3 regions of the Aminobacter sp. MDW-2 genome follow, and region 1 is predicted to be linked to each of the others. Evidence: riboswitches for the same ligand, from Rfam matches in the RefSeq annotation. Region 1 holds a riboswitch; each other region holds the start of a gene.
The links. Region 1 has a riboswitch for cobalamin ahead of H5P29_RS01275 (ribonucleoside-diphosphate reductase subunit alpha). Riboswitches for the same ligand answer to the same signal wherever they lie in the genome.
Positions count from the first base shown of each region.

Region 2: linked by a shared signal. The riboswitch ahead of H5P29_RS10130 (ABC transporter substrate-binding protein) and the one ahead of H5P29_RS01275 (ribonucleoside-diphosphate reductase subunit alpha) in region 1 are both predicted to bind cobalamin.
Region 3: linked by a shared signal. The riboswitch ahead of H5P29_RS15475 (CbtB-domain containing protein) and the one ahead of H5P29_RS01275 (ribonucleoside-diphosphate reductase subunit alpha) in region 1 are both predicted to bind cobalamin.

Region 1 is NZ_CP060197.1:252,029-255,298, forward strand. It holds gene H5P29_RS01275 (ribonucleoside-diphosphate reductase subunit alpha) at 1-1,322, opposite strand, end outside; cobalamin riboswitch at 1,432-1,644, opposite strand; gene H5P29_RS01280 (peptidase domain-containing ABC transporter) at 1,720-3,270, opposite strand, start outside.
Region 2 is NZ_CP060197.1:2,065,303-2,068,572, forward strand. It holds gene H5P29_RS10125 (nucleotidyltransferase family protein) at 1-763, shown strand, start outside; cobalamin riboswitch at 884-1,075, shown strand; gene H5P29_RS10130 (ABC transporter substrate-binding protein) at 1,342-2,391, shown strand; gene H5P29_RS10135 (iron ABC transporter permease) at 2,453-3,270, shown strand, end outside.
Region 3 is NZ_CP060197.1:3,162,808-3,166,077, forward strand. It holds gene H5P29_RS15465 (DUF1624 domain-containing protein) at 1-776, opposite strand, end outside; gene H5P29_RS15470 (gamma-glutamylcyclotransferase) at 898-1,587, shown strand; cobalamin riboswitch at 1,655-1,852, shown strand; gene H5P29_RS15475 (CbtB-domain containing protein) at 1,887-2,063, shown strand; gene H5P29_RS15480 (CbtA family protein) at 2,080-2,856, shown strand; gene cobU (bifunctional adenosylcobinamide kinase/adenosylcobinamide-phosphate guanylyltransferase) at 2,849-3,270, shown strand, end outside.

The sequences.
Region 1 (3,270 bases):
TGATTGACGGCGATAGCCGTGTCGTTGGCAACCTTGAGGAACGGCACCACACCCTGGCTCTCGCCATTGGTACCCTTGATGTGGGCGCCGAGGCCGCGCACCGGGGTCCAGTCATTGCCTAGCCCGCCGGAATATTTGGCCAACAGCGCATTGTCCTTCACCGCCTTGAAGATGCCGTCGAGATCGTCGGCGACGGTGGTGAGGAAACAGGACGACAATTGCGGGCGCAGCGTGCCGGAGTTGAACAGCGTTGGCGTCGAGGCCATGAAATCGAAGGACGACAAAAGATCATAGAACTCGATGGCGCGGCTCTCGCGGTCGATCTCGCGGCCTGCCAGGCCCATAGCCACGCGCATGAAAAAGGCCTGCGGCAGTTCGAAACGCTTGCCTTTGCTGTGCAGGAAATAGCGGTCATAGAGCGTCTGCAGACCCAGATACTGGAACTGCAGGTCGCGCTCGGGCTTTAGCGCGGCACTGAGCCTGGCAAGGTCGAAACGGCCAAGTTCGGGGTCGATCAATTCGGCCTTGATGCCGGTGGCGATGAAGGCGGGGAAATAGGTGGCATAGCGCTGGGTCATTTCGGCCTGGGTGGCCTGCTCAGACCTGGCCGAGACGAAGCTCAGTGCCTCGCGCCGCAACCGGTCCAGCAACAACCGGGCGCTGACGAAGGCGTAGTTCGGTTCAGTTTCGACAAGCGTACGGGCGGCCAGGATCGGCGCCAGCGAAAGCTCGTCGGCGGTGATGCCGTCATAGAGATTGCGCCTTGTCTCGGCCAGGATCGCATCCGCTGAGACGGCCTCGAGCCCGCTGCAGGCCTCGTCGACAATGCGGGCCAGTCGCGTCTCGTTCAGCGGTGCCAGGCCGCCGTCATCGGCCTTGACCTGGAGCGGCGGTGCGGCGACCTCGACCGACGTGACCTTGGCGGCAGCGCGTTCGCGGGCACGTTCCTCGCGGTAGAGCACATAGGCGCGGGCGACCTTGTGATGCTCGGAGCGCATCAGCGCCAGTTCGACCTGGTCCTGGATTTCCTCGATGTGGAAGGTGCGGCCGCTATCTGCCCGCCTGGTCAGCGCGGCGAACACCTGGCCGGCCAGTTCCTCGACGACGTCGTGGACGCGGCGCGAACCGGCGGCCACCGAACCCTCGGTGGCGAGAAATGCCTTGGTCAGCGCCACAGTGATCTTGATCGCATCGAACGGCGTCACCGCGCCGTTGCGCCGGATGACACGGTAGCCAGGTTCGGACGCGGTCTCGGAACCCTGGCTGAGAGCGGACGGAACGCTGTCGGTTCCGCTGGATTGAAGTGTAGAGGTCGCCGGCATCATCTTCCCCGATGGTTTGGGGGCGAAGGGCCTTGGGCGGACGCATGCCGGATTTCGGCCGGCGCAAGCCAGCAGAACGCAAGCGCACCACCGGACACCCCGCCCGTGGACGTTCAGACTCGATCGCGGCAGGTCTCCTGGCTCGCAGGTCATTGCTGCTGTCTGGCCTTCCCAGCGCCCATTGGCGCCAGTGGCACTACGCGACAGCAACTCACTGCTTACAGTTGCGGGGGCAGCGCCGGCATTGCGAAATCGCGCACCGGCTTCCCTCTTAGCTCCCGAGCTGGAATCAACTCGGAAGACCACGATGTCTACATATAGTATGACTGCCCGGCGTCGTGTCAACAGGTGGAAGAATCATTTCCACCCTCATCGACCGATCAACGCCGGCGGCCGATCAATCCCTGACGTAGTCGCGCCACAGCGCCTGATAGACCGGGCATTCGGCAGTCAGAGCCTCATGGCTGCCCGTGCCGACGATCCTGCTATCGTCGAGCACGACGATCATGTCGGCCGAACGCGCCGAAAAGAGATGATGCGTGACGATGATGACGAGGCGGTCGCGGCCGAAGGCCAGCAGTTCACGTTCGAGCGCCATCGCCGATTCGGCGTCGAGCGCCGAGGTCGGTTCGTCGAAAACGGCGATGTGCGGATCGCGCAGCACGGCGCGCGAAATCGCCAGGCGCTGGCGCTGGCCGCCGGAGAGGTTCTGCCCTGCCTGGACCAGTTCGGTGTCGATGCCTTTGGGCAGGCCGGCGGTGAACTTGTCGGCGGAGGAAAACGCCAGCGCCTTGTCGATCTCGTCGTCGCGAAGCGGGCGCGGCAGCGACGCCTGAAGGTTCTCGCGGATGGTACCCGAAAACAGCGACGTCTCCTGGTCGACAACACCTATGCGGCCGCGCAGCCAGCGCGGATTGTAGGCGCGGACGTCGATGCCGCCGATTGCCACCTTGCCGGCATGATCGCGCTCCAGTCCCAAAAGCACGCGCAGCAGGCTGGACTTGCCGGAGCCATTGCGGCCGACGATCGCCACGACGCCCGTCGCCGGCAGCACCAGGCTGACACCGTTGAGTGCCGCAGCCGTCGCCTCGGGATAGCGGAAGGTCAGATCCTCGACCGTGATCGGGCCGAAATCAGCAGCACGCAGCGCCGGGGCAACGATGGCGCGCTCCGGCTGGCGCTTGAGGAAAGCCGCGAGGGCCGAGACGGTGGCGCTCACCGAATGGAACTGGATCAGGATGCCGGCACTGGTCAGCATCGGCATGGTCGCCCGGGTGACGAGCAGCTGCAGCGCAAGCAGGCCACCGATCGTGAGATCGCCGCGCAGGATGCGCCAGCAGCCGACGAGGACGACGAGCAGCGTCAGGATCTCGCTCAGCAGGCCAAGCGTGAACGAATAGGAGTGCGAGAGGTCGAGTATGTGCCAGCGCGCCTTGATGGCTTCGGCCGACTTCGCGGACCAGCGCCCGATGAAGAAGCGCTCAACCGCATTCGACTTGATGCCGCGGATGTTGCCTACCGTTTCAGCGGTCGCCCCCTGCAGGGCGCCGTTGAGGCGGAACGAGCTGCGGCTCGCCTCGCCCAGCTGGGCATTGGTCTTGCGGGCAAAAACGGCGAAGATCAGGGCAACGACAAAGGCCAGCAGGCAGATGAGATAGTCGTAGTACAGCGCCACGGCGAACGAGACGGCAGCACCCAACATGGTGAGGAAGAAATTCGGCGCAGCGCTCAGCATGAAGGTGGCGACACGCTGGGATTCGTTGAGGAGGTTGATCGTGCTTCCGCCTGCGGATGCCGAACTCTCATAGGGGATGCGCATGAGGCGGAAGTAGATGCGTCTCGACAGCCGGGCGGTGAACCTTGCGTCCACGTCGTTGATCGGCGAGTTGTGCCAGCGTGAGGTCATGTGCCTGATAACCGCCGCCACGATGGCGATGGCGGCGAACTG
Region 2 (3,270 bases), 1.8 Mb from region 1:
TGGCGGCCTCGACGCTCATACCCACAGCGACTGGCTGGTCGACACAGCCTCGGCGATCCGCGCCGGCGGCGTCGACTGGGCCGTGCTTTGCGACGTCGTCGCCCGCAGGCACCTTGCCGTGCCGACGGCGGTGGCGCTGAGCTATCTGAAAGCAGAGATGTCGGTGCCGGTTCCCGACGATGTGCTGGAGCAGGTGGTCGACATGGCCGATCGCGCCGGCGCCGCCCGTATCGCTGCCTTGCTGCAGGCCAAGCCGCGGACCGACTTCAAGGGTCTGACCTGGCTGTCACGCGGTGTCGCCAAGCAGTTGCGCATGCGCAAGAAACGCGCTGTCCGTGAGCGCGAGCTGCCCGGCGTCGTCTGGCATGGTCGGCGCACACAGGCGGGCGATGGTGCGGGGCAGGTCACCCCGGCACTGGCGCAGCAGGTGCCGTTGCCGCCGGCGGCAGTTGGCGGTGCGCCTGCCGAGATCGACATTGTCGTGCGGCTGGACGTGCCGCCGGTGCGCCGTCGCATCGAGATGGAGCTGAATGGCGGCGAATGCCATTTCGCGCGGCTGCGCTATCGCAAGCTGGGTAAATCAGGCGGCCGGCTGACCTTGCGGTTTCGCGGTACCATCCGGCCAGACCAGGCGGATGGCGCGTTGGTGCTGTCGGCGCGGCCGTCGCGACAGTTCCGCGCGTGGGAGCATGAGCAGACGGTCGCCACCTATGGTGCGGTGCCGTTCCAGATCGTCTCGGTGACCGTTTCGCCGGCTCGCTGAGCCGGAGAACAGTTTGCGCTGCCTGCAGTTCCGCGCAACCTGGTCTCAGCATCGTCGCGGCTCAGGCAAATGCCGCCCTGTATAGTCCCGGATGGCAACTTGACTTTACCTTGGCCGTCGATAGGTTGGCGCCGTCATGGTCTTCCGCCGCGAGGTGGAAGCTAAGAGGGAATCCGGTGCGAAACCGGAGCTGTCCCGCAACTGTAAGCGGTGAGCCTATTGCCCCTGTGTCACTGGCATTCGTGCCGGGAAGACGGGCGACAAGGCTAGGACCCGCGAGCCAGGAGACCTGCCTGACAGAGTGAGATTCCGTGGTCGGGGTGTGCCACAGGAATGCCGGTTCCCGTCCGGAAGCCCGTTTGCGGCTTTCGCCAGGTCTGCATTTCCGCATCCCCGCCAGGGCAGTCAGAGGTTGGCGCGGCGATGTCGGGAAGAACGGTTTCCCCAGAATATCGAAAGTTTGGGCAGACGCATTTGTCGCCTGCTGCCGTGGCATCGCGCCTCTACCTATTGTCCCGGACGCCTTCCGGGCATGGCAACGCCAGGCGTTGCGCACCCCTTTCAAGCAAGGAGAGATCATGAACATCAGACATTGGATCCTTTGGCTCGGGCTCGCCGCGGCATCCGCCATTGGCCTTGCGCCGGCGGCCGCGGATAGCTTCACGGACGATGCCGGCCGAACGGTCGAGCTGGAACTGCCGATCAAGCGGGCGGTGATCTTCAACCGCTACGCGGTCGAGTTCGCCCGCGCCATTGGCGCCATCGACAAGGTCGTTGGCGTCGATGCCAGCACGATGCGGGATCCGACCTACTGGCCGCAGTTCAAGGAAGCCGACATTGTCGGCCAAGGCCAGACGCAGCCCAATTACGAGGCGATCGTTGCGCTCAAGCCGGACTTGGTCATCATCCCTCGCAACGGCGTCTATGAGGAGGCAGCCAAGCAGCTCGAAGCCTTCGACATTCCGGTGCTGGTCGTCACCGCCTGGGACACGCTGCAGCATGTCGAAAACGTCACATTGTTCGGCAAGCTGTTCGACGAGAAGGAAAAGGCCGATGCGCTGAACGCCTACTACACCAAGTACATGGACCTGCTGGCCGAGCGTCTGAAGGGCGTCGAGCGTAAGAAGGTTTATCTTGAAGAGGTCCGTGATCTCGTGACCGTCACGCCCGGCTCAGGCTGGCACGACATGATCGAGGCCGGCGGCGGCACCAATGTCTTCGGCGACATCGACATCAAGAAGGAGCCGTCGTCGCGCGGCAACGAAAACAGCTTCACCGTCGATCCCGAGGAGATCATCGCGCGCAAGCCCGACCTGGTGATCAAGCTGCAGCCCGGCTCCTACCAGACCATCCCGGAGGCAAAATTCGCCGAGAGCTGGAGGGCGATCGTCGCGCGCGAGGAAATATCAGGCACGCCGGCAGGGCAGGCGGGCGATGTCCGCCTGATCAACTACTACCTCGCCGGCGGCTCGTCCAAGGTCACCGGCGCGCTGCAGGTCGCCAAGTGGCTCTATCCCGACCTCTTCACCGACGTCGATCCCGAGGCTGCGATGAAGGAATGGATCGAGATCTACCAGGGGCTGCCGTTCCAGGGCGGCATGACCTACCAGGGCACAGCCTCCAACTGATCGACCAGCACGCCGCCGCCCGTCAGGCGGCGGCGTACCCTCTCAATCCGGAGCCTAGACCATGGACATCGCAAGCAGTGCCGGTTTGGCGCGTGGCCAATCCGACGGCATTTCCAGCCTCTACCACCGAGCCGGCTATCGCAAGGCGGCTGTCATCTTGTGGTCGCTGCTTGTGCTGCTGCTCGTCGCCGGCGGCGTTGCCATCGTCGGCATCGCCGAGACGGGGCTGGTGACGCTGCTCATGGTCATCCTGCAAAAGGTCTCGTTCGGTCATTTCGTCGCCGAGGTCGATCCGCAGCAGGCGCGGGTGCTCGTTCATCTGCGCCTGCCGCGCGTCGTCATGGCCATGGTAGCCGGTGGGTCACTGGCATTCGCCGGTGTTTTGATGCAGGCGATCACCCGCAATCCGCTGGTTAGCCCCTACACGATCGGCGTGTCCTCGGCGGCGGCCTTCGGTGCCTCGATCGCCATCATGTTCGGCATAGGCTTCAGCGCCGCCGGGCTCTATTTCGTGCCGCTGACGGCATTTCTGTTCGCGCTCGGCTGCGCCGTGCTGGTGTTCTCCATGGCCTGGCTGCGCGGCATGGGGGCACAGACGATGGTGTTGACCGGCATTGCCCTGATGTACCTGTTCAGCGCCATGACCGCAGCCGTGCAGTTCGTCGCCACCCAGGAGCAACTGGCCCGGGTCGTGCACTGGACGTTCGGCAGCCTGAACGGCATCGGCTGGGATGCGGTTGCCGTCTCTGGTGCGGCACTGCTGGTCGCCCTGCCGCTGGCGCAGTCGCGGGCCTGGCAATTCAACGCGTTGACGAGCGCCGGCGACGACGTTTCGCGTTCGCTCGGCATCAATGTCGCGCTGCTGCGCGGCATCGCCGT
Region 3 (3,270 bases), 2.9 Mb from region 1:
ACCTCGCGGGTTTCGACCGGGGCCGGGAAGAGCTGGGCGAAGAGCCAGACCAGCGAGATCATCACCGGCTGGTGAATGAGGTAAAAGGCAAGGCTGTGGCGACCAAAGAAGGAGAGGGGGCGCGACCAGGCGCCGGGCTGAAGCCGCGCCATCTTTTCGATCAGGCCTGCCCTGAGCGCCAGTCCGGCGACGCCGATGCCAGCCAGCACCGCGCCGAAGAAGGGGAACAGCGGGACGAAATCGTTGGAGCGCGGGTTGGCGGTGGAAAGGCCGATCCAGACCAGGGCCGGGTGATTGAACGCCTCCGAGCGCAGATAGTGGGGTGCTACGATCACCAGAGCAGCGGCGATCAGCGTCAGCACCGGCGGGACGCGCAGGAAGGCAAGGCCAAGCACGCTGGCGAGCGCGATATGATGCAGGATGCCGAAGAAGATGAAGGTGTCTGGCGTGGCGAACCAGGTGGCGACGGTGATCGCTAATGCCGCCGCTGTCACCATGGCGAGCCGCCTGAAATAGCCGGGCCAGCGGATGCCCTTGGCATGTGCCAGCACCAGGCTGGCACCGACGAGGAACAGGAAGCTCGAGGCGATGCAGCGCGCGAACAGCTTCCAGTTGCCATAGGCGGTCATGCCCGGATCGGCATAACCGAAGAATTCGAGGTCCCAGGCGAAGTGGTAGATCGCCATGGCGATCAGGGCTACGCCGCGGGCGATGTCGATGACCGATACGCGCCGAGAAGGTGCTTTGATCTGGTCGGGGTCCGGTTGCATCGTCATGTTGTTCGCTTCTGCGTTTTCGGGTGTTGCAGCGCCCATGCAGCACTATCATGGTTGAAGCGGGGCGGAAGAGAGCAGAACTGTCTGTCGTGCACAGGGTTAAGCAATTGATGGGGCGGGCATGAGCGGACGAAAGATGGCGCTGACCGAGGAGCTGGTGGCGCGTTGCCATCGCGAGGTCGCTGACACGGGCCCCGACCCCGATGCGATGCATCTCGACGACGCCGACTATGAGGTGATGATCGACGAGACGCTTGCCGCGCGTCCCGGCAATGGACCGTTGTGGCTGTTTGCCTATGGATCGCTGATCTGGAAACCCGAGGTGGAGCACACCGACGAAAGGGTGGCGCTGGTGCGCGGCTGGCACCGTTCGTTCTGCATCAACATGACCCGCTGGCGCGCCACAAAGGCTGAGCCTGGACTGATGATGGGCATGGATCGCGGCGGCCAGTGCAAGGGCGTGGCGCTCAGGCTGACGGACGGCGACCGCCGCGAGCAGCTGGACAAGCTGTTTCGCCGCGAGATGACGCTGAAACCCTCCACCTACAAGCCGCGCTGGCTGAAGCTCGCCACCGATGAAGGTCCGTTGACCGCGCTCGCCTTCGTCATCAACCGCAAAGGCCACGCCTATGCCGGCGCGCTGGGCGAGGACGCGGTGGCGGAGCGACTGGCGACGACCTGCGGCCATTGGGGTTCGGCTGCGGACTATCTCTATAATGTGGTCAGCAACCTCGAGCAGCGGGCGATCCACGATCGGCATCTGTGGCGGCTCCAGCATCTGGTGGCCGAGCGAATCGTGGCCCGCGGATGATCGCCGGAACGCCGCTTTCGAGCGCGGCGGCGTCGGAATTTGGTTTGCCGCCCAAGCCATTTGTTTCTATAGTTGCGGCGTCGTCGGTTCCGTTACGGAATCAAGAGGGAATGCGGTAAGGGCCATTTGAAGGTCCAAAGCCGTGGCTGCCCCCGCAACTGTATGCGGTTAGCTCTCCCCAAATGCCACTGAAGCTTGCTTCGGGAAGGCGGGGAAGGGTGCCGATCCGCAAGCCAGGAGACCTGCCGGCGACAGGCACTTATCTCTGTGCCCTCGGGTGGAGGGCGAAAGGACTTGTGATGAACACTGTTTCTGCTCTCGGCACCGACGTCTCTTCGCCGTCGCGTAGCATGCAGCTGGCGCTTGCCGCGCTGCTCGGCCTTTTCGTTGTTGGCTTCCTCGGGTTCTCGCATATGGACGTGGTGCACAACGCTGCCCACGACTATCGCCACTCGATGGCTTTCCCCTGCCACTAACCAAGGCGATCCAACAATGTCCATCTTCAGAAACGTCGTGTTCATCGCGGCGATCAGCGGGCTATTGGCAGGCGTGGTCCTTGCCGCACTCCAGACCTATGCAACCGTCCCGCTGATCCTCAAGGCGGAGACCTATGAGAACGCTGGCGGTGGCCATGAGCACGCCGCGGCACCAGTTGCCGGCACTGAGGCGACCGCCCCTGCGGCCGGCGCCGAAACCACGGCGGCACAGACTGCGGCGCCAGCCGAAGAAGAAGCCTGGGCTCCGGCCGACGGCGCTGAACGTTTTGCCTATTCGGCGCTCGCCAATATCGTCAGCGGCATCGCTTTCGGCCTGATCCTGGTCGCCGTTTCCGAGTTTGCCGGTGGCATCGCCAACTGGCGCCAGGGCGTGTTCTGGGGCTTTGCCGGCTTTGCCGTGTTTACCCTGGCTCCCGGTCTAGGCCTGCCGCCGGAGCTGCCGGCGATGCCGGCCGCCGATCTTGGCGCACGCCAGATCTGGTGGACGCTGACCGTCGTCGCCACCGCGGCGGGTCTCGCGCTGATCGCCTTCAAGCAGTCGCTGCCGCTGGCGATACTCGGTGTGGTGCTGATCGTTGCGCCGCACATCGTCGGTGCACCGCAACCGGAAAGCCACGAGTCGCCGATTCCAGCAGACCTGCACCACAGCTTCGTCGTCGCCGTCACCATCACCAATCTGGTGTTCTGGGTCGTGCTGGGTGCGGTGGCGGGCTACGTGCGCAACCGCTTCATGAGCGAGCCGGCGCCGTCTCTGAACAGCCGCCTTGCCTGAGAAGCTGACCCTCCTGCTCGGCGGCGCGCGCTCCGGCAAGAGCGCGCATGCCGAGCAACTCATCACCCATTTTTCTGCGCCGTGGACCTATGTTGCCACGGCGCAGGCTTATGACGACGAGATGCGTGAGCGCATTTCGATCCATCTGGGACGCCGTGGCGAGGGCTGGCGGACGCTCGACGCGCCGCTGGATCTGGTCGGCGCGCTCGCCAGCCTGCCCGATGGCGCGCCTGTTCTGGTCGACTGCCTGACGCTCTGGCTTACCAATCATCTGCTGGCCGATCATGACGTCGAGGCCGAATGTGCGGCGCTCGTCGAGGCACTGTCGCGTCCGCGCGGGCCGTGGTTCGTGGTCTCCAACGAGGTTGGGCTCGGCATCGTGCCCGACAATGCACTGGCCCGCCGTTTTCGTGA